4 regions of the Ferrimonas sp. genome follow, and region 2 is predicted to be linked to each of the others. Evidence: predicted binding sites of a transcription regulator. Region 2 holds the regulator's gene; each other region holds the start of a gene.
What was found. The regulator sigma-54, encoded in region 2, starts transcription at its own class of promoters, with help from an activator protein. The targets are predictions, from matches to a motif close to GTTGGCACGNNNNTNGNNT.

Region 1 (4,346 bases), on a different contig from region 2:
TGACACGAGTCAGGCTTTTTTATTGTGGTTTCCTTTGTCCGACCTCAACGGCACGAACCTCTGCCCCTTGGTGCTGCACTTTTTGAAACCACAAATAGAACGGGGCGCACAGAGTGCGCCCCTAGATATTACACGCTAAGCAATCCCGCTATAATTCGTGCTCCCTGCATCATCCTTGCGTACCACTCGCTTCCTGCGATCTTCCCTGTGCTGATCCTTCAGCATCCCTGTACATTGCTGTACTGTTCTCCTTAACACGATAACATCCTGTTATCGAACGCTTCTCCGTCCTGGAGGTGTCCTGTACCTTCCTTGGGATTCTGCAATCCTGGCAGAGTGGCTCCCCTTTCAAGTCTCACCATCCTAGTGATGTCTGTCCGGTTCGCCCAAACCGTCTCATTAATGGCAACTCCCTGTCACGCATCTCCAAGTCGATTTAGAAGCCTGTTCCCTTGGCACACTTCAAAGTCTACTCAGATCACAGAAACAAACAAGATGGGGGACCAAATCAATGGATGGTTAATTATTGGCCAACTTTGGGGTTCAAATCAACCTTTATTCCTTACAATCAGCCACTTGGGTTTTGGTAACGAGATTGGGCCTGCCAAAAGACCCACCATTTTCCTACAGGCTTGTAAGAGATCTCGCACAAAATCCATCAGCCCGATTGAGCCACACCATCCCGATCGACCGCATCGAAGTACATTAATTGACCGGTTACGTCGCCTAAAGTCACCTTTTCCATGGACTTGAACCCCTTTCGGGCAAACAACTGCTCGTGCTTAGGTTGGGACACAAACACCGCCAACCCCTGGGAGTCACTCTCAGACAACAGCTGCAGCAGGGAGGCCAGAACCTGACCACCGATCCCCTGGTTCTGATGCTGGGGATGAACGGCAATCAGCTGCAACAACCAGTAGTCATCACCGGGCAACATCCCCTTGAGTTCATCTTCCCGCTCCATCCAGTGACGGGTGGGGCTCCAGCCGGTGCCCAAAGCCATCTTCAGTCGCCAGTACCAGTAACGACTTTCCCCTTGCGGGTACTCCTTGTCGACGATACAGGCAACCGCCACCAGGACATCCCCCTCATAGAAACCCACCAGCTTCTGTTTATGCTGCCAAAGCTCAGCCAACTCCTCGCGCAACGCAGCCCGGAGCTTCTGACCATAGCCCTGCCGGCCGAAGGCCTGCTGAAAAAACAGGTCATCGTGATAGGCGTTGTAGAGTAACGAAGCCGCAACCCTCAGCTCTTCAGCCGTCAGGTAGCCGGCCTTGATCTCGGCGCTCTGCCCTTGGCCCATACTCTCTCTCCTGCGTTCAACTCTCTCTACACACACCTTGATAACACAAGATCTTTTTCCAGTGTACCCCGAGCATTGGTTTAGGGCCCGACCAAGGCTCAGCTTTGAGACTACACTCAAGGTGATTCTTCAATGGAAAGGATGCAGTTATGGACACCACCAAAGCCAACCTGAACAGCCTGTTCGACCAACTGGGCATGGCCAGTGATCCGGTTTCCGTCTCCCACTTTATCCAGGGCTATCACCTCGACGCCAATACCCCCATCGAAGCCGCAGGCTTCTGGACCCAGGCACAGGCTGATTTTCTCAAAGAGGGACGCAGCAGTGATGGAGAGTGGAGTGAAGTGATCGATCAGCTGGACACCCTGCTACACAAGAATTAAAGAAAAAACGCCGGCTGTGCCGGCGTTGTCTCTTCTCTGGTGCTCTGCCAATCTAGATGGAGTTGCTGTAGGCCTTGTTGCCCCAACCTACGACTTTACCCCCTTCAAACACCACCGGGGTGCACTCATCCTTGGAGGTTTTTCCGTCTCCTTTGGTACGGTGAGTTCGATAGAACAGCACCTGAACCTCCTTGCTCTCTTCACGATAGAGCTCGTTGAACTCGGCCGTACCCATCAAGGCCACCACCTGGTCCACGCTCATGCCGGGGCTTAGCTGGGACAATCTCTCCCGGTTGCGCTTCTCCACCTCCTCCCAGGAGCTGTGACTGTCGCCATCCCAGGAGTCTCCCTCCCAGCCATCACCTCCCACGGCGACAACACACCCGGACAGGCTCAGGGTCAGGACAATGGCGGCGGGCAGCATCAGTTGGTTCTTCATTCTTCGTTCTCCTTGTCAAACTCGATAACGGCTAAGGAGTAGCAAGAGGTTTGCCAAAAATTAAAGCCATTAATTTTCAATTAGTTAAATATATCTCTTGTCTCAGTTTTAGGAATTGCGCCACACTGTTGGTAAATCTCACTACTTTTTATCAACATGAACCATGACATTCTTCTCGCCTTGGCCAAACTGCACCGTCAGGGGCAGGAGGTCACCCTGGCCAAACTGAAGGCGGCCGCCACTGACCGCCACCCCATGCCAGCGCTGATCCAGGCGATCAAGGCCTATCAGGCTGATCCGGAAGGCGTGCTGGCGCAGCTTCCCGAGGCGCCGCAACCGCCGCCGATTGAGGAGGACCGCCTCAGTCAACTGGAGCGTCAGGTGCAGGAACTGACTGCCCGCCTGGCCGCTGTAGAAGCGAAGCTTGACCGAACCTCGTAGGGTCCATATCTCCTTGCTCCGAATGGCTCGGCCGTTATAATTGCCCGCCTGACGATACTGGAGCCCCCTATGTACCTGGTCGAACTTCGCTTTGAGTGCTTTGCCGACACCACCCTCTCCCAGGTGGAGTACGCCATCAACCAACTGGTGGAGGCGTGGCGGGCCAATGGCCAGATTCTGGGGAAAGAGTTCCCTGTCATGCAGCACGACGCCGAGTTCAGGCTACGAGCCCTCTGCCCGGAAGAGGAGAGCCTTCACCCCAGGTTTCACTCCGCCTGGGCCCAGAGGCGCATCGACCTGCTGGCAGAGGCCAAACTGACCCGCCCCCGGCTCAAGGTACTGGGCAGGGACATCAACAGTGAGGCCAGCTCCCCGGTGCTGCCCACCAACTGGCAACTGCTCTACACCACCTATGTGCACACCTGCTCGCCACTGAGAGACGGCGAGACCATGATGCCCGTACCCCTGTACCGGTTGCCCGCTACCTTTAACGGCGACCACAAAGCCCTGATCAAGTGGCAGAGTGAATGGCAGGCCTGTGATGAACTGCAGATGGCCGGCAGTGGCGCCGTGGAGTTCGCTGCCCTGGATGAGATCACCAAGGTCAACAGCGCCCTGTTTCGTCGGGGCTGGGATCTGCGCGGACGCATCGAGTACCTGACCAAGGTCCCCACCTACTACTACCTCTATCGGGTCGGTGGTGGCTCACTGGCGGAGGAGAAAGCCCGCCCCTGCCCTCGCTGTGGCAATCAGGAGTGGTACCTGGGCGAGACCATCCACGACCTGTTCCACTTCGTCTGTCACGACTGTCGCCTGGTGTCCAACCTCTCCTGGGATCTGATCTAGAGCCTGACTGCCCCAGGGGCCGCGTCCTAAGACTAAAGTCTATGGGCAAGACCGAATATCCCCGGCATACTCAAACATCGGCTCAACACTGAGCCGCCATCCACAGAGCTTTCGGCACCGCCGAAGCCCAAGTCGTATCAGGGCAGGTCGTCTCCGCCGTGTCGTGGCTCGCAAACCGCGAAGGAGACGCACCATGATCTACCAGAAGCCCGGCACCCCAGGCGCCCTGTTCAGCTTTAAATCCCGCTATCAGAACTTCATCGGCGGCCAGTGGGTTGAACCGGTGCAGGGAAACTACTTTCCCAACACCACTCCGGTGGACGGCTCCACCATTTGCGAAATTCCCCGCTCCAGCGCCGAGGACATCGAGCTGGCCCTGGATGCAGCCCACAAAGCCCAACCCATCTGGGGCAACACCGCCGCCGCGGAGCGGGCCAACCTGCTACTGAAAATTGCCGATCGCATCGAGGCCAACAGCGAAGCCCTGGCCCTGGTGGAGACCTGGGACAACGGTAAACCGATCCGTGAGACCCTGGCGGCAGACCTGCCCCTGTGCGTGGACCACTTCCGCTACTTCGCCGGCGCACTGCGCGCCCAGGAGGGCAGCATCGGCCAACTGGATGCCAACACCAACGCCTATCACTTCCACGAACCCATCGGTGTGGTGGGGCAGATCATCCCCTGGAACTTCCCGCTGCTGATGGCCGCCTGGAAGCTGGCTCCTGCCCTGGCCGCCGGCTGCTGCGTGGTGCTCAAACCTGCAGAGCAAACCCCGGCCAGCATCCTGGTGCTGATGGAAACCATCGGCGATCTGCTGCCTGAAGGGGTGGTCAATGTGGTGAACGGCTTTGGCGAAGAGGCGGGGCAGGCCCTGGCCAGCTCCAAGCGCATCCGCAAATTGGCCTTCACCGGATCCACCCAGGTCGGCCGCCAT
Region 2 (4,346 bases):
CATCGACGGTGAGGAGATCACCCTGCTGCCGATGCACAGCCGGGCCCGAAAGGGGATCGGCTACCTGCCCCAGGAATCCTCCATCTTCCGCAAACTGTCTGTGTACGACAACCTGATGGCGGTGCTGCAGACCCGTAAAGGGCTGAGCCAGTCCCAGCGGGTGGAGAAACTGGAGCAGTTGCTGGAAGAGTTTAACATCACCCACATCCGCGACAGCCTTGGGATGAGCCTGTCCGGCGGCGAACGCCGCCGGGTGGAGATCGCCCGGGCCCTGGCCGCCGATCCCAAATTCATCCTTCTCGACGAGCCCTTCGCTGGCGTCGACCCGATCTCGGTGATCGACATCAAGAAGATCATCCAGCACCTGAGGGACCGCGGCCTGGGCGTACTGATCACCGACCACAACGTCCGTGAAACTCTGGACGTCTGTGAACACGCCTATATTGTCAGCCACGGCGAGCTGATCGCCCAGGGCGAACCCGCCGCCATCCTCGAGAACAAGCTGGTGCGCTCGGTATACTTGGGCGACCAGTTCAAGCTATAGTAATTTGAACTCCCGACCAGGAATACAACCGGAAAAAACAAGAAGGAATAAGGACAGGTTGTTGTAAATGAAGACTTCTCTACAGCTAAAGCTGGGACAGCAGCTCACCATGACCCCGCAGCTGCAGCAGGCCATTCGCCTGCTGCAACTGTCGACTCTGGATCTCCAACAAGAGATTCAGGAGGCCCTGGATGCCAACCCCCTGCTTGAAGTCGAGGAGGATCTGAGCCCAGCCGTCCCCGACACCCCGGATGCCCCTTCCCGGGATGAGCTCGAGCCCGCCCCGGAAGCCGCCAGTCTGGACACCAGCGAGGCCCTGAGTCAGACCGACATGCCGGATGATCTTCAGGTCGACGCCTCCTGGGATGAATATTACACATCCTCCCCGGCCCCCATGGCCAGTCGGGAGGATGACATGCCCTTCCAGGGCAGCACCGGTGACAGCCTTCAGGGCCACCTGCTGTGGCAGATGGAACTGACCCCCATGTCCGATACCGATCGCGCCATCGCGGTGGCCATCATCGATGCCACCGATGAACGCGGCTACCTGACCCAGACTGCCGAGGATATTCTCGAAGCCATGGGCGACGACGAGGTCGAGCTGGACGAGGTGGAGGCGGTACTCAAGCGAGTGCAGCGCTTCGACCCTGTGGGCGTCTGTGCCCGGGATCTGGCGGAGTGCCTGCTGGTGCAGTTGAGTCAGTTCGATGGGGCGACTCCCTGGCTGGCTGAGGCCAAGATGCTGATTCAGGAAAATATGGATCTGCTGGCCAACCGCGACTTCCGCGGACTGATGCGCAAGACCCGCCTCAAGGAGGAGGAGCTCAAGGAGGCGATGGATCTGATCCAGACCCTCAACCCTCGTCCCGGCAGCGCCCTGGTCAGCGACAATGACCAGTACGTGATTCCCGATGTGGCCGTCTCCAAGCGCAAGGGGCGCTGGGTGGTAGAGCTCAATCCGGACACCATGCCCAAGATCCGCATCAACGAGCAGTATGCGGCCCTGAGCCGCAACAGCCGCAACCAGGCGGACAGCCAGTTCGTCCGCGGTCACCTGCAGGAAGCCAAGTGGTTCCTGAAGAGCCTGGAGAGTCGCAACGATACCCTGCTCAAGGTGGCCAACTGCATCGTCCAGTTCCAGCAGGGGTTCCTGGAATACGGCGACGAAGCGATGAAGCCCATGGTGCTCAACGATGTGGCCGAAGCGGTGGACATGCACGAGTCCACCATCTCCCGGGTGACCACCCAGAAATATATGCATACGCCCCGTGGCATCTTCGAGCTGAAGTACTTCTTCTCCAGCCACGTCAGCACAGACAGTGGCGGCGAGTGCTCATCCACGGCAATTCGTGCTTTAATTAAAAAATTGGTTGCTGCAGAGAATCCTAAGAAACCTCTCAGTGACAGTAAAATGGCGGAGCTGCTGGCAGAACAGGGCATCAAGGTGGCGAGACGGACCATCGCCAAGTACAGGGAAGCCCTGGGCATTGCTCCATCCAATCAGCGGAAACAGCTGTAACCAGCAAAAAAGGAGGAACCTATATGCAAATCAATCTGACCGGTCATCATGTCGAGATCACTACCGCTCTGAGAGATTATGTGCACACCAAGTTCGACAAGCTGGAGCGCCACTTTGACCATATCTCCAACGTCTACGTGGTGCTGAATGTGGAGAAAACACAGCAAACCGCCGAAGCCAAACTGAATCTGAGTGGCCGCGAAGTGTACGCGACCCACCACCACGACAACATGTACGCGGCCATCGACGGCCTTATCGACAAGCTGGACCGTCAGGTCATCAAGCACAAAGAGAAAATTTCACGCCATTAATCATGGACATATCCACGTTACTCAGCCCGGAGTGCGCCACCATCGCCGCTCCGGGCCTAAGCAAGAAGCGCGCCCTGGAGATGATCTCCCAGTTGGCGGGCGAGCATCACGGCAACCTGAACCCCCAGCAGCTGTTTGAAAGCCTGCTGGCCAGGGAGAAGATGGGTACCACCGGCATCGGCAAGGGGATCGCCCTGCCCCATGGCCGGCTAGCCAACATCGACCGCCCCATTGCCGTGTTCATCAAGTGCGACGAAGCGATCCCCTTCGACGCCATCGATGGCAAGCCTGTGGACCTGCTGTTTGCCCTGTTTGTCCCCGAGGACGCGGTACAGGAGCACCTGGCCACCCTGGCCGCCATGGCCAAGACCCTGCAGGACAAAGAGACCTGCCGGGCCCTGCGTAAATGCAGTACCGACTCGGAGCTTTATGCCCTGGTGACCTCGTGAAGCTGATCATCCTCTCCGGACGTTCCGGTGCCGGCAAATCCGTCGCACTTCGGGTCCTCGAAGACCTGGGGTGCTACTGTGTCGACAACCTGCCCGCGGTGATGCTCCCCTCCCTGGTGGAGGAGATGCTGGATCAGTGCGACACCCTGGCAGTCAGCCTGGACATCCGCAACCTGCCTGACCAGGCGGAACAGATCCCGGAGATTTTGAAGCACCTGCCGGACTCCATCGAAAAACAGATCTACTTCCTGGACGCGTCAGACACCAGCCTGATCAAGCGCTACAGCGAGACTCGCAGGCTGCACCCCCTGTCGCGCAGCGGCACCTCCCTGGCGGAAGCGATCGCCTCAGAGACCCAACTGCTGGCCCCCATTCGCGACCTGGCCGATCACAGCTTCATGACCGACGGCCTGTCGGTCCATCAGCTGGCCGATGAGATGCGCACCCGCCTGCTGGGTCAGGCGGAGCGGGAGCTGCTGTTGGTGTTTGAATCCTTCGGCTTTAAACACGGCATTCCCAAGGATGCCGATTACGTGTTTGACGTACGCTTCCTGCCCAACCCCCACTGGGATCCCGCCCTGCGACCGCTCACCGGTCTGGATAAACCGGTGCAGCGCTACTTCGCCAAGGAGTGGATAGTGGCGCGCTTTATCGAACACACTGAGAACTTCCTGCTCAACTGGCTGCCGATGCTGGAGCGCAACAACCGCGCCTACCTGACCGTCGCCATCGGCTGTACCGGTGGCCAGCACCGCAGTGTCTACATCGCCGAGCAGCTGGAGCAACGTTTCCGTCAGCGACAGAAGCAGACCTCGGTCCGTCACCGTGAACTGGACAAACGTGAAGCTGACAAGAACCCTTAAAGTCGTCAACAAGCTGGGCCTGCACGCCCGCGCCGCCACCCGGCTGGCGCAGTTGGCCCATAACTACGACGCCCGTATCCAGGTGATCCACGGAGACCAGAGCGCCAGTGCCGACAGTGTGCTGGGCCTGCTGATGCTGCAAACCTGCCAGGGGCAGGAGGTGACGGTGATCTGCGAGGGCCAGGACGCCGAGCCCGCCCTGGAAGCGGTCACCCAGCTGTTCAGCGGTCGCTTCGACGAATCAGAATAAAAAAACCGGAGCCTGGCTCCGGTTTTTTATCTCATTGGCACACCAGCCCCGATCAGTTGCCGGCGACCTTCATGGCACTCAGCAAGATGGAACCTGTCTTGATGCTGGTACGGGGATCCACATCGGTACCCACCGCCACCATATCCCGGTACATCTGCTTCAGGTTGCCGGCGATGGTGATCTCGTGCACCGGATACTGGATGATGCCATTCTCCACCCAGAAACCAGCGGCGCCGCGGGAGTAATCCCCGGTCACCCCGTTCACACCATGGCCCATCAGTTCGGTCACATACAGGCCGGTACCCATCTGCTTCAGCATGGAAGCCAAGTCCCCCCCATTGCTGGCCAGCTGCCAGTTATAGATGCCACCAGCGTGACCCGTGGTGGTCATCCCCAGGCGACGGGCAGAG
Region 3 (4,346 bases), 270 kb from region 2:
GAATCAGAAGGTGGCCGGCGGTAGTGTAGGTAACCGTTTGCGGGATCAGGTTCTCCAGCATCTGGACCTGAGCCAGCGCCTGTTCGGCGTATTGGGTATTGCTCACTGTGCGTTCCTGTTTCTTTGTTGCCATCGCCACCCTGTGTCTGTGCCGGGTGGTCGTGACTATGGATTCTTTTTTATTCCGTTGATCAGCAAAGGCTGTACCAACAACTCACCTCAGAGGCTGACTTCAAACCCGGTCAGCTCTGCTGAGTTGGGTCATCCTGTTCGACCTCTGGGTCAAGATGTCCCTGCTCCCCGTCGGCACCGGGTAATTCTGGCTGGTTTTCTTCGCCTTCGCCGGATTCCTGCTCGGCCTTCGCCAGGGCTTCACGGCGACGCTCCTCCTCCAGCGCCTTATCCAGATGCCGGAACACCTGAGTGGCCACCTCTTTGGCCACCTGAGCACTGAGCTTGGGCTGATCGCTGTAATCCAGGGCGTACTCCGCCATGCCGTCGGTGATGTTGTATTGAGGCTGACTCCACAAGGCCCGCAAGGCATCACGCTTCTTGGTGGGGTCGACCCCCTCCTTCAGAAACGCGGCGAAACTGCCCCCCTCCTCGATGGCATCCGGGTCCGGCAGCGCTTCGGCCTCCTCTTCGGAGCTGGCTTCCGTCTCCTCAGACGAAACCTCTTCGTCGGCCGCCTCTTCCGCCTCCCGGGCCAGAGCCTGCTCTTTGGCGGCCTGCTCTTCCGCTGCCTGTTCCTGGGCCAGGCGCTCCTCCTCCTGCTCCTCCTTGACCTTGGTCAGTCGCTGTTGCCAACGTGAGAGCAGGCCAGGCTTAGGGTCGGTCATGGCGTTTCTCCCGGCGCTCTTTCATCTCTCCGCGCACATCGATGTGCTTGCGGCGATGGGCGCAGATCTGCTGCTCACCGTGTCGGGTAATAAAGGCTTCAATCCAACACCCCACCGCCTTGGGCAGCGGATAGGTAAACACCGGCTGATCGCTCTCCAGGCAGCCGGCGGCGATATTCTGGTTGGCGGTCACCAGCATGGGGATGGGCTGGCCCGATTCATCTTCGTCGCACACCACAAACAGCAGAGGATTATCCAGGTCCAGGTTGAGGCGGTAGTTGGCACGCTCATCCAGGTGCAGCTCCAGTCCCACCAGGGTGGCACCCTCGACCTGCTCGGCATCGCCGGGAAGCAGCGCATCCACAGACCAGCGGGTCTCGCTCCAGCGGCCCATGGTGACCTGTTCGGATTTCAGCTTGACCTGAAGCGGCCAGATGTTTTCGGTTCGTTGCATCGGTTCCTCGCCCTGTGATGGCTGTTCCGCACTTAAGTGTGCTCCAGAGGCTGCAAAAAACGTTCCAACGCAAAATGGGGGCGAATGCGTGAGAATGATCACATCCCCACAGTCTGAAAGGACATTTTGTCCCAACCGGGTCAGAGTGTTGGGTCAAACTGGTCAAAATGGGGTGACCCCATTCACAGAGTTGGGCCCCCCAAGCCCCTAAATGCTGGAACAGTTTTTGCTAACAAATCACTAGAGTTTGTAGATCCCCTTGAACAGAAGAACCTCTATGCCCCAATTCAGTCGAACCGACACCGATGCCCCGTTGACCAAGACGGTGGAGGCCATCGATGCCACCGGCCAGCGCCTGGAGAAGCAGATCGCCTGTGAGCGGCCCCTGACCCTCTACCTCAACTGGCAACCCATAGTGACCCTGATGACCCTGGGCGCCCGGCCCGAGAAGCTGGCCCTGGGTTACCTTAAGAACCAGGGCTTCATCAGCGACGTGGACAAGGTGGAGTCGGTAATCGTCGACTGGTCCGTCAGCTCCGCCGCGGTGATCACCAGCGAGTCCATCGAGGGGCTGCAGGAGAAGCTGAGCGAAAAGACCGTGACCTCGGGATGCGGCCAGGGCTCGGTGTTTGGCAGCTTCATGGCCGATGTGGACAACATCCGCCTAAAGGTGCCCAGCCTGAAGCAATCCACCATCTACGGTCTGCTGAAGAATCTCGGTGAGTACAACGAAACCTACAAGAACGCGGGAGCCGTGCACGGTTGCGGTGTCTGCCAGCAGACCGAGATCCTCTCCTTCGTAGAGGACATCGGCCGCCATAACGCCGTAGACACCCTGGCGGGGGAGCTGTTTCTCAAGCGCCAGTCCGGCGACGACCTGATCTTCTACACCACAGGCCGTCTGACCTCGGAGATGGTGATCAAGGTGGCGAAGATGGGCATTCCAGTGCTGGTCTCCCGCTCCGGCATTACCGAGATGGGGCTGGAGCTGGCACAGAAGCTGGGCATCACCCTGGTCTCCCGGGCCAAGGGGCGCCACTTCCTGGTCTACAACGGCGCTGAAACCATAGAATTCGATGAGGTCCCTGCATGACGACGGAACGCGAAAACCTGTTTATGAACGCCAAGGAGGTTGCCGAGTATCTCGACCTGAACGAGAAAAAGGTGTACGCCATGGCCAACGAGCAGCAGTTGCCCGGCACCAAGGTGACCGGCAAATGGCTGTTCCCCAAGCCAATGATCGATCGCTGGGTGATGGAGTCCTGCCACTTTGGCATGCTCTCCGACCGACTGATCATCACCGGCAGCGACGACCCCTTGCTGCAGTGGGTGATCAACCGCCTGGGGCGCCGCATCGAGTCCGCCGGGCTGGTGAACTACTGCTCCACCGGCTCCAAGCTGGGCCTGAACCAACTGGCCCGGGGCCATGCGGATGTCTGCGCCATGCACTGGGGAGACGAGGCGGAGCGGGACCTGCGCCACACCGCCCTGCTCAAGCGCCACCCTCAGTTCAAACAGTGGGTCATGGTCCACGCCTGCAGCCGGGACTATGGCCTGATGATGCGCAGTGACCATCAGCACCTGTGCCACGACTTGGGCGAGACTCTGGCCCTGCGCTACCGCTGGGTTGCCCGCCAGGAGGGTGCCGGCGCCCGTCACCACTTCGACAACTGGCTCACCAAGATGCACCGCACCACCACAGACATCAATGTGGTCAGCACCGCTTATAGTGAGCGTGAACTGGCGGGCATGATCGCCCGCAACGAGGCGGAATTTGGCATGGGCTGCCAGGGGATCGCCGGTGAGTTTGGCCTGGCGTTTGTGCCCCTGGGCAAGGAATCCTTCGACCTGGTGATGCCCCAGGGGGTTTACTTCCGCTACCTGCTGCAACAGCTGTTTGAGCTGATGCAGACCCCGGATACCCTGGCCTTCGCCCAGCGCCTGGGTGGTTACGACCTCTCCGGCTGTGGCCGCATCATCTGGAGTCCGAGCTAAGGCTGAACCGATCTGAAAAGGGCGCCCTGTGGGCGCCCTTTTTGTTTATCCGCTATTGCAGTCCTCGAAGGCTGATGGACTGAGTCTCCTCCTCCTCCGAAGGCGCCTCCTTGGGCAAATTGATGGTGAAAGTGGTCCCGACCCCCTTGGTGGAGTCCACCTCAATCTGGCCTCCGAAGCGGCGGATGATGCCGTAGGAGAGGGCCAGCCCCAGACCTGTCCCCGTCTTGCGGGTGGTAAAGAAGGGATCGAAAATTCTGGGCAGCAGCTCAGGGTCGATGCCGCAGCCATCGTCGGACACCGCCATCTGCACCCCTTTCACCCGACCCTCTTCATCCAACCAGTCACGAGTGCTCACCCGAATCTGCCCGCGCTCCTCCATGGCATGACTGGCGTTGATTACCAGGTTGATCAGCACCTGCAGCAGTTGCTGCCGGTTGACCACCACCTCGGCGCTGGCCTGAGTATCCAGGGCCACATCGATGGCCCGCTTCTCGATGGAGTGGCGCACCAGCACCCGCATCTCGTCGACGATGGGGTTGATGGGCTGGCGCTCCAAGGGAGCGTCGAAGTCACCGGGACGGGCGTATTGCAGCAGGGACTGGATGATCGCCTTGATGCGCTGCACCTGTTGCAGCACCAGCTCGATCTCCTCCTCCACATCTTCGGCCCGGTCTCCCAGTTCGAATTTCATCAGCTCCATGTTGCCCAGGATCACTGCGGTGGGGTTGTTGATCTCATGGGCGATGCCGGCAGTGAGCTCACCCAGGGCCACCAGCTTTTCGTTGGTGACCATCTGTGCCCGGGTCTCCTCGAGCAGCTGCAGGTTCTCCTTCAGCTCCCGGGTACGCAGCTTGAGGCTGCGGGTGCGCTCCTCCACCTTAAACTCCAGCTGCTCCGCCGCCGCCTTAATCTGACGGTTTCGCTGCTGCAGCAGATCCAGCATACGGTCAAATTGTCGCGCCAGCTGAGACAGTTCGTTGTCCGGGTCCAGCCCCAGGTTGCCGATGCGTCGCTCCTTGCCCTCCTGCATGTCCCGAACCACGGTATGGATGCGG
Region 4 (4,346 bases), on a different contig from region 2:
ACTGGGAGTCCGCTTCCAAGTCTGACCGTCAGAACATGGTCTGTGCCCAGTGCCACGTGGAGTACTACTTCTCCAAGCCCGACATCATGGTGACCTTCCCCTGGAACAACGGCACCTCGGTGGAGGACATGGAGGCCTACTACGATGCCCTGGAGTTCAAGGACTGGACCCATGGAGTGTCCAAGGCGCCGATGCTGAAGGCCCAGCACCCCGGTTTCGAGACCGCCCGAACCGGCCCTCACGGTCGCAACAATGTCTCCTGTACCGATTGCCACATGCCTCGGGTGACCAATGCCGAGGGTAAGAAGTACACCGACCACAATGTGGGCAACCCCTTCGACCGCTTCGAGTTTACCTGTGGCAAGTGTCATGAGCAGGGCAAAGAGGAGCTGGAGAAGGTGGTGGCTGACTACAAGAAGATGGTGACCGACCTGAAGATTCAGGCGGAAGACCAGTTGGTCAAGGCCCACTTCGAAGCCAAGGCAGCCTGGGATGCGGGCGCTACCGAGGCGCAGATGAAGGACGCCCTGACCGCCATTCGCCATGCCCAGTGGCGTTGGGATTACGCCATTGCGTCTCACGGAGTGCACGCTCATAACCCGGCCGAGGCGATGCGGGTACTGGGTACCTCCCTGGAGCGCAGTGCCGAAGCCCGTGCCATGCTGGCCCGTATCCTGGCGGTGAACGGTGTGACTGCCGAGGTGAAGGTGCCGGACATCTCCACCAAGGCCAAGGCCCAGGCGGTGGTTGGGCTGGATATGGACAAACTCCGTGCCGACAAGGAGACCTTTAAGAAGACCCTGGTGCCCGAGTGGGACAAGAACTACCCGGGTAAGACCGAATAGTTGGTACCCCTTCATCCAAGCCCCGCCCGGTGCGGGGCTTTTTTGTGCGCATTTTTTGTGCACCAAAACAGGGCGAAGCCAGAATAAAAGTGCACCTAATGGTGCATGCTTAGTCAGTCTCAATTGCTCTGTTTTGGTTAAGTTGATGATTTAAAAGAACTATGAAACTTGGCACAGGAGTTGAAATAGCTATGCCATCAGCACTGGATGAGGGATTGGGAAGATGAAATTGGTAAGCGTCATTATCAAGCCGTTCAAACTGGACGATGTCCGGGAAGCGATTGCGGACCTGGGGGTGGATGGACTGACGGTCACCGAGGTAAAGGGGTTCGGCCGCCAGAAGGGCCACACCGAACTCTACCGCGGTGCCGAATACCAGGTGGACTTCCTGCCCAAGGTGAAACTGGAGATTGCCACCGCGGCCGACAAGGTGGACCACCTGATTGAGGTGATCAGCCAGGCGGCCCATACCGGCAAGATCGGCGACGGAAAAATCTTTGTATATGACCTCGAGCGGGCGGTGCGGATTCGTACCGGTGAACTCGACGCAGAAGCGATTTAAGGGGGACGAGAGATGGAAGAGTTAACCAAACTTGGCACCACGGTGTCTGAACTGAGATTTGCCCTGGACACCTTTTACTTCCTGATGTCCGGCGCCCTGGTGATGTGGATGGCGGCAGGGTTCGCCATGTTGGAGGCGGGCCTGGTCCGCTCCAAGAACACCACCGAGATCCTCACCAAGAACATCTGCCTCTACGCCATCGCCTGCGCCATGTTCCTGCTGGTGGGCTACAACATCATGTACGTGGACAACGTCGAAGCGGGTTGGCTGCCCAGCCTGGGCGGGTTGATTGGCACTCAGGCTTCTGACGCGGACCATGCCCTGGAGTCGGACTTCTTCTTCCAGGTGGTCTTTGTGGCGACCGCCATGTCCATCGTCTCTGGTGCCGTGGCGGAACGTATGAAATTGTGGGCATTTCTGGCTTTTGCTGTTGTCCTTACCGGCTTCATCTATCCAGTTGAGGGATATTGGACCTGGGGGGGTGGCTTTGTTTCTGAGCTGGGCTTTGTGGACTTCGCCGGTTCCGGCATCGTACACATGGCCGGTGCGGCAGCAGCAATCGCCGGGGTGCTCCTCTTAGGCGCCCGAAAGGGCAAGTACGGTGCCGATGGCAGCGTGCACCCCATCCCAGGTTCCAACATGCCGATGGCGACCCTGGGGACCTTCATCCTGTGGTTGGGCTGGTTCGGCTTCAACGGTGGCTCTCAGCTGATGGTGTCTGACGCCGAGAACGCCACCGCCGTGGCCAAGATCTTCGTCAACACCAACTCCGCCGCCGCCTTCGGTGCCATTGCGGCCCTGATTGTGTGCAAGTTGATGTGGGGCAAGGCGGATCTGACCATGATCCTCAACGGCGCCCTGGCTGGCCTGGTGGCCATCACTGCCGACCCGCTGTCGCCCTCTCTGGCCCTGGCCGCGGTGATCGGTCTGGTGTCCGGTGGCCTGGTGGTGTTCTCCATCGTCGGCATGGACAAGGTGAAGATCGACGATCCTGTGGGAGCGATTTCGGTACACGGTGTCTGCGGGCTGTTCGGCCTGATGGCGGTACCCCTGTCCAACAGCGACGCCAGCTTCGGCACCCAGGCTCTGGGCGCACTGATCATCTTCGCCTGGGTCTTCACCACCAGTCTGACGGTGTGGTACCTGCTGAAGAAGACCATGGGCATCCGGGTCACTGAAGAGGAGGAGTACCGCGGTATGGACATCGCGGACTGTGGCATCGACGCCTACCCTGAGTTTGTCACCGTCAAGGGAGCGAACTGAACTCCATAAAAACAACAACAACTCTCTCTACTGCAGTTGCGCCCTCCCTTGGAGGGCGCTTTTTTTATGAGTGGCTGATATTCATCCTTTTTCACTCAAGGCATGAGGCAGAGCAAGATCTCAGGTCCTGCCATGGGGCAGACTGATGGGCGGCGATTGCACCGTCGGTGATCGCCGGGTATTTTGTATTGTTATCGGAGTTCGGAGTCACCATGACCACAGACACAGGGAGCGCTATGCCTCGGGAGCAAGCAGGGGTATGTGCAGAGGGCAACCTTCACGGGTTGTATCTGCTGTTTAACGCAGAGGAGCAGGCGGAGCCCGCCCTGAGAGGGGTACTGGCAGAGATCGCCACCTGGTTGCAGGCCTCGGTGGATCAGAACGCGGACAGTGCCTTTAACGGCTTTGTGGCCGTGGGCGCCAACTACTGGGATACCCTCTACCCCGATGCCCGTCCTGACAAGCTGCGCCCCTTCCCCAGCTTCGAGCAGGATGACCGTAAGGCGCCGGTGCAGCCGGTGGACCTGTTTATCCACATTCGCTCCGATCGGGTGGACATCAACCATGTGGCCGCCATGGAGGTGTGTCACCGCCTCAAGGGACTGGTACAGCTGGTGGAGGAGGTGCGCAGCTTCCGTTACCTGGACAACCGGGACCTGACCGGCTTCGTGGACGGCACCGAGAACCCTCAGGGCGTGCACCGTCGTGAAGTGGCCCTGGTGGGGGACGAGGACACCTCCTTCCGTGGCGGCAGCTACATCCACATCCAGCGTTATCAGCACAACATGGATCGCTGGAACGGCATCAGCCTGAAGCAGCAGGAGGACACCATAGGCCGTACCAAGATGGAGAACGTCGAGTACGCCAGCCAGGACAAGCCCCTGACCTGCCACATCAAGCGCACCAACCTCAAGGACGACCAGGGCAAGTCCATGGAGATCCTGCGCCAGAGCATGCCTTACGGCACCATGAAGGAGCAGGGCCTGTTCTTCATCAGCTGCTGCAGCACCCCGGTTCACTTCGAGGCTCAGCTGAAATCGATGATCCACGGCGATGGCCATGGCCACTATGATCACCTGCTGAACTTTACCCAGGCGGTGACCGGTGCGGCGTTCTTTGCCCCCTCCCTGGACTTCATGGAGTCCGCTATCGGCTAAACAGACAGCCATGAAAAAGGCCCGCACAATGCGGGCCTTTCTTTGTCTCGGCTACAGAGCACTAGCCCTTGTAGTTGAACAGGTCCTTGACCGTCTGCAGCGCCTTATCGATGTTGTCCGCCTTGGTGGGGGCAATAAAGATGGTGTCGTCACCGGCGATGGTGCCCAGGATCCCCTCGGGCTTGCCGATGGAGTCCAGCAGGCGGGCGATCAGCTGGGCGGCGCCCGGGCTGGCCTTCACCACGATCATGGCACCGTTGTGGTCCACGTCCAGCACCAGGTTCTTCAGTGGGCTGGTGGCGGTGGGCACACCCAGTTCGGCGGGCAGGCAGTAGACCATCTCCTGCTTGGCGTTGCGGGTTCGGACGGCGCCGAACTTGCTCAGCATGCGTGACACCTTGGACTGGTTGATGGTGCTGAATCCGGCAGCCTGCAGGGCATTGACGATCTCGCCCTGGGAGCCAAAACGCTCCTCTTTCAGCAGGGATTTGAAAACGCGGATTAGCTCATCCTGATTGC

Region 1: a site for sigma-54 is predicted at 2,165-2,183, ahead of ACN0RV_RS04940 (DUF3192 domain-containing protein). Genes of this name have one in related genera too.
Region 3: a site for sigma-54 is predicted at 1,507-1,525, ahead of ACN0RV_RS00350 (formate dehydrogenase accessory sulfurtransferase FdhD). Genes of this name have one in related genera too.
Region 4: a site for sigma-54 is predicted at 1,013-1,031, ahead of glnK (P-II family nitrogen regulator). Genes of this name have one in related genera too.

Annotation. Positions count from the first base shown of each region.
Region 1 is NZ_JBLXDO010000003.1:158,665-163,010, forward strand. It holds gene ACN0RV_RS04930 (GNAT family N-acetyltransferase) at 659-1,303, opposite strand; gene ACN0RV_RS04935 (DUF2789 family protein) at 1,453-1,686, shown strand; gene ACN0RV_RS04940 (DUF3192 domain-containing protein) at 1,739-2,125, opposite strand; gene ACN0RV_RS04945 (hypothetical protein) at 2,282-2,566, shown strand; gene ACN0RV_RS04950 (Zn-ribbon-containing protein) at 2,636-3,412, shown strand; gene ACN0RV_RS04955 (aldehyde dehydrogenase family protein) at 3,606-4,346, shown strand, end outside.
Region 2 is NZ_JBLXDO010000001.1:342,696-347,041, reverse strand. It holds gene lptB (LPS export ABC transporter ATP-binding protein) at 1-544, shown strand, start outside; gene ACN0RV_RS01615 (RNA polymerase factor sigma-54) at 612-2,063, shown strand; gene hpf (ribosome hibernation promoting factor) at 2,087-2,374, shown strand; gene ptsN (PTS IIA-like nitrogen regulatory protein PtsN) at 2,377-2,823, shown strand; gene rapZ (RNase adapter RapZ) at 2,820-3,686, shown strand; gene ACN0RV_RS01595 (HPr family phosphocarrier protein) at 3,664-3,936, shown strand; gene pmbA (metalloprotease PmbA) at 3,989-4,346, opposite strand, start outside.
Region 3 is NZ_JBLXDO010000001.1:68,253-72,598, reverse strand. It holds gene ACN0RV_RS00365 (4Fe-4S binding protein) at 1-133, opposite strand, end outside; gene ACN0RV_RS00360 (DUF3306 domain-containing protein) at 243-839, opposite strand; gene ACN0RV_RS00355 (DUF3305 domain-containing protein) at 826-1,293, opposite strand; gene ACN0RV_RS00350 (formate dehydrogenase accessory sulfurtransferase FdhD) at 1,571-2,386, shown strand; gene ACN0RV_RS00345 (substrate-binding domain-containing protein) at 2,383-3,288, shown strand; gene ACN0RV_RS00340 (cache domain-containing protein) at 3,341-4,346, opposite strand, start outside.
Region 4 is NZ_JBLXDO010000016.1:55,933-60,278, reverse strand. It holds gene nrfA (ammonia-forming cytochrome c nitrite reductase) at 1-845, shown strand, start outside; gene glnK (P-II family nitrogen regulator) at 1,069-1,407, shown strand; gene ACN0RV_RS14080 (ammonium transporter) at 1,420-2,670, shown strand; gene ACN0RV_RS14075 (Dyp-type peroxidase) at 2,883-3,827, shown strand; gene argR (transcriptional regulator ArgR) at 3,889-4,346, opposite strand, start outside.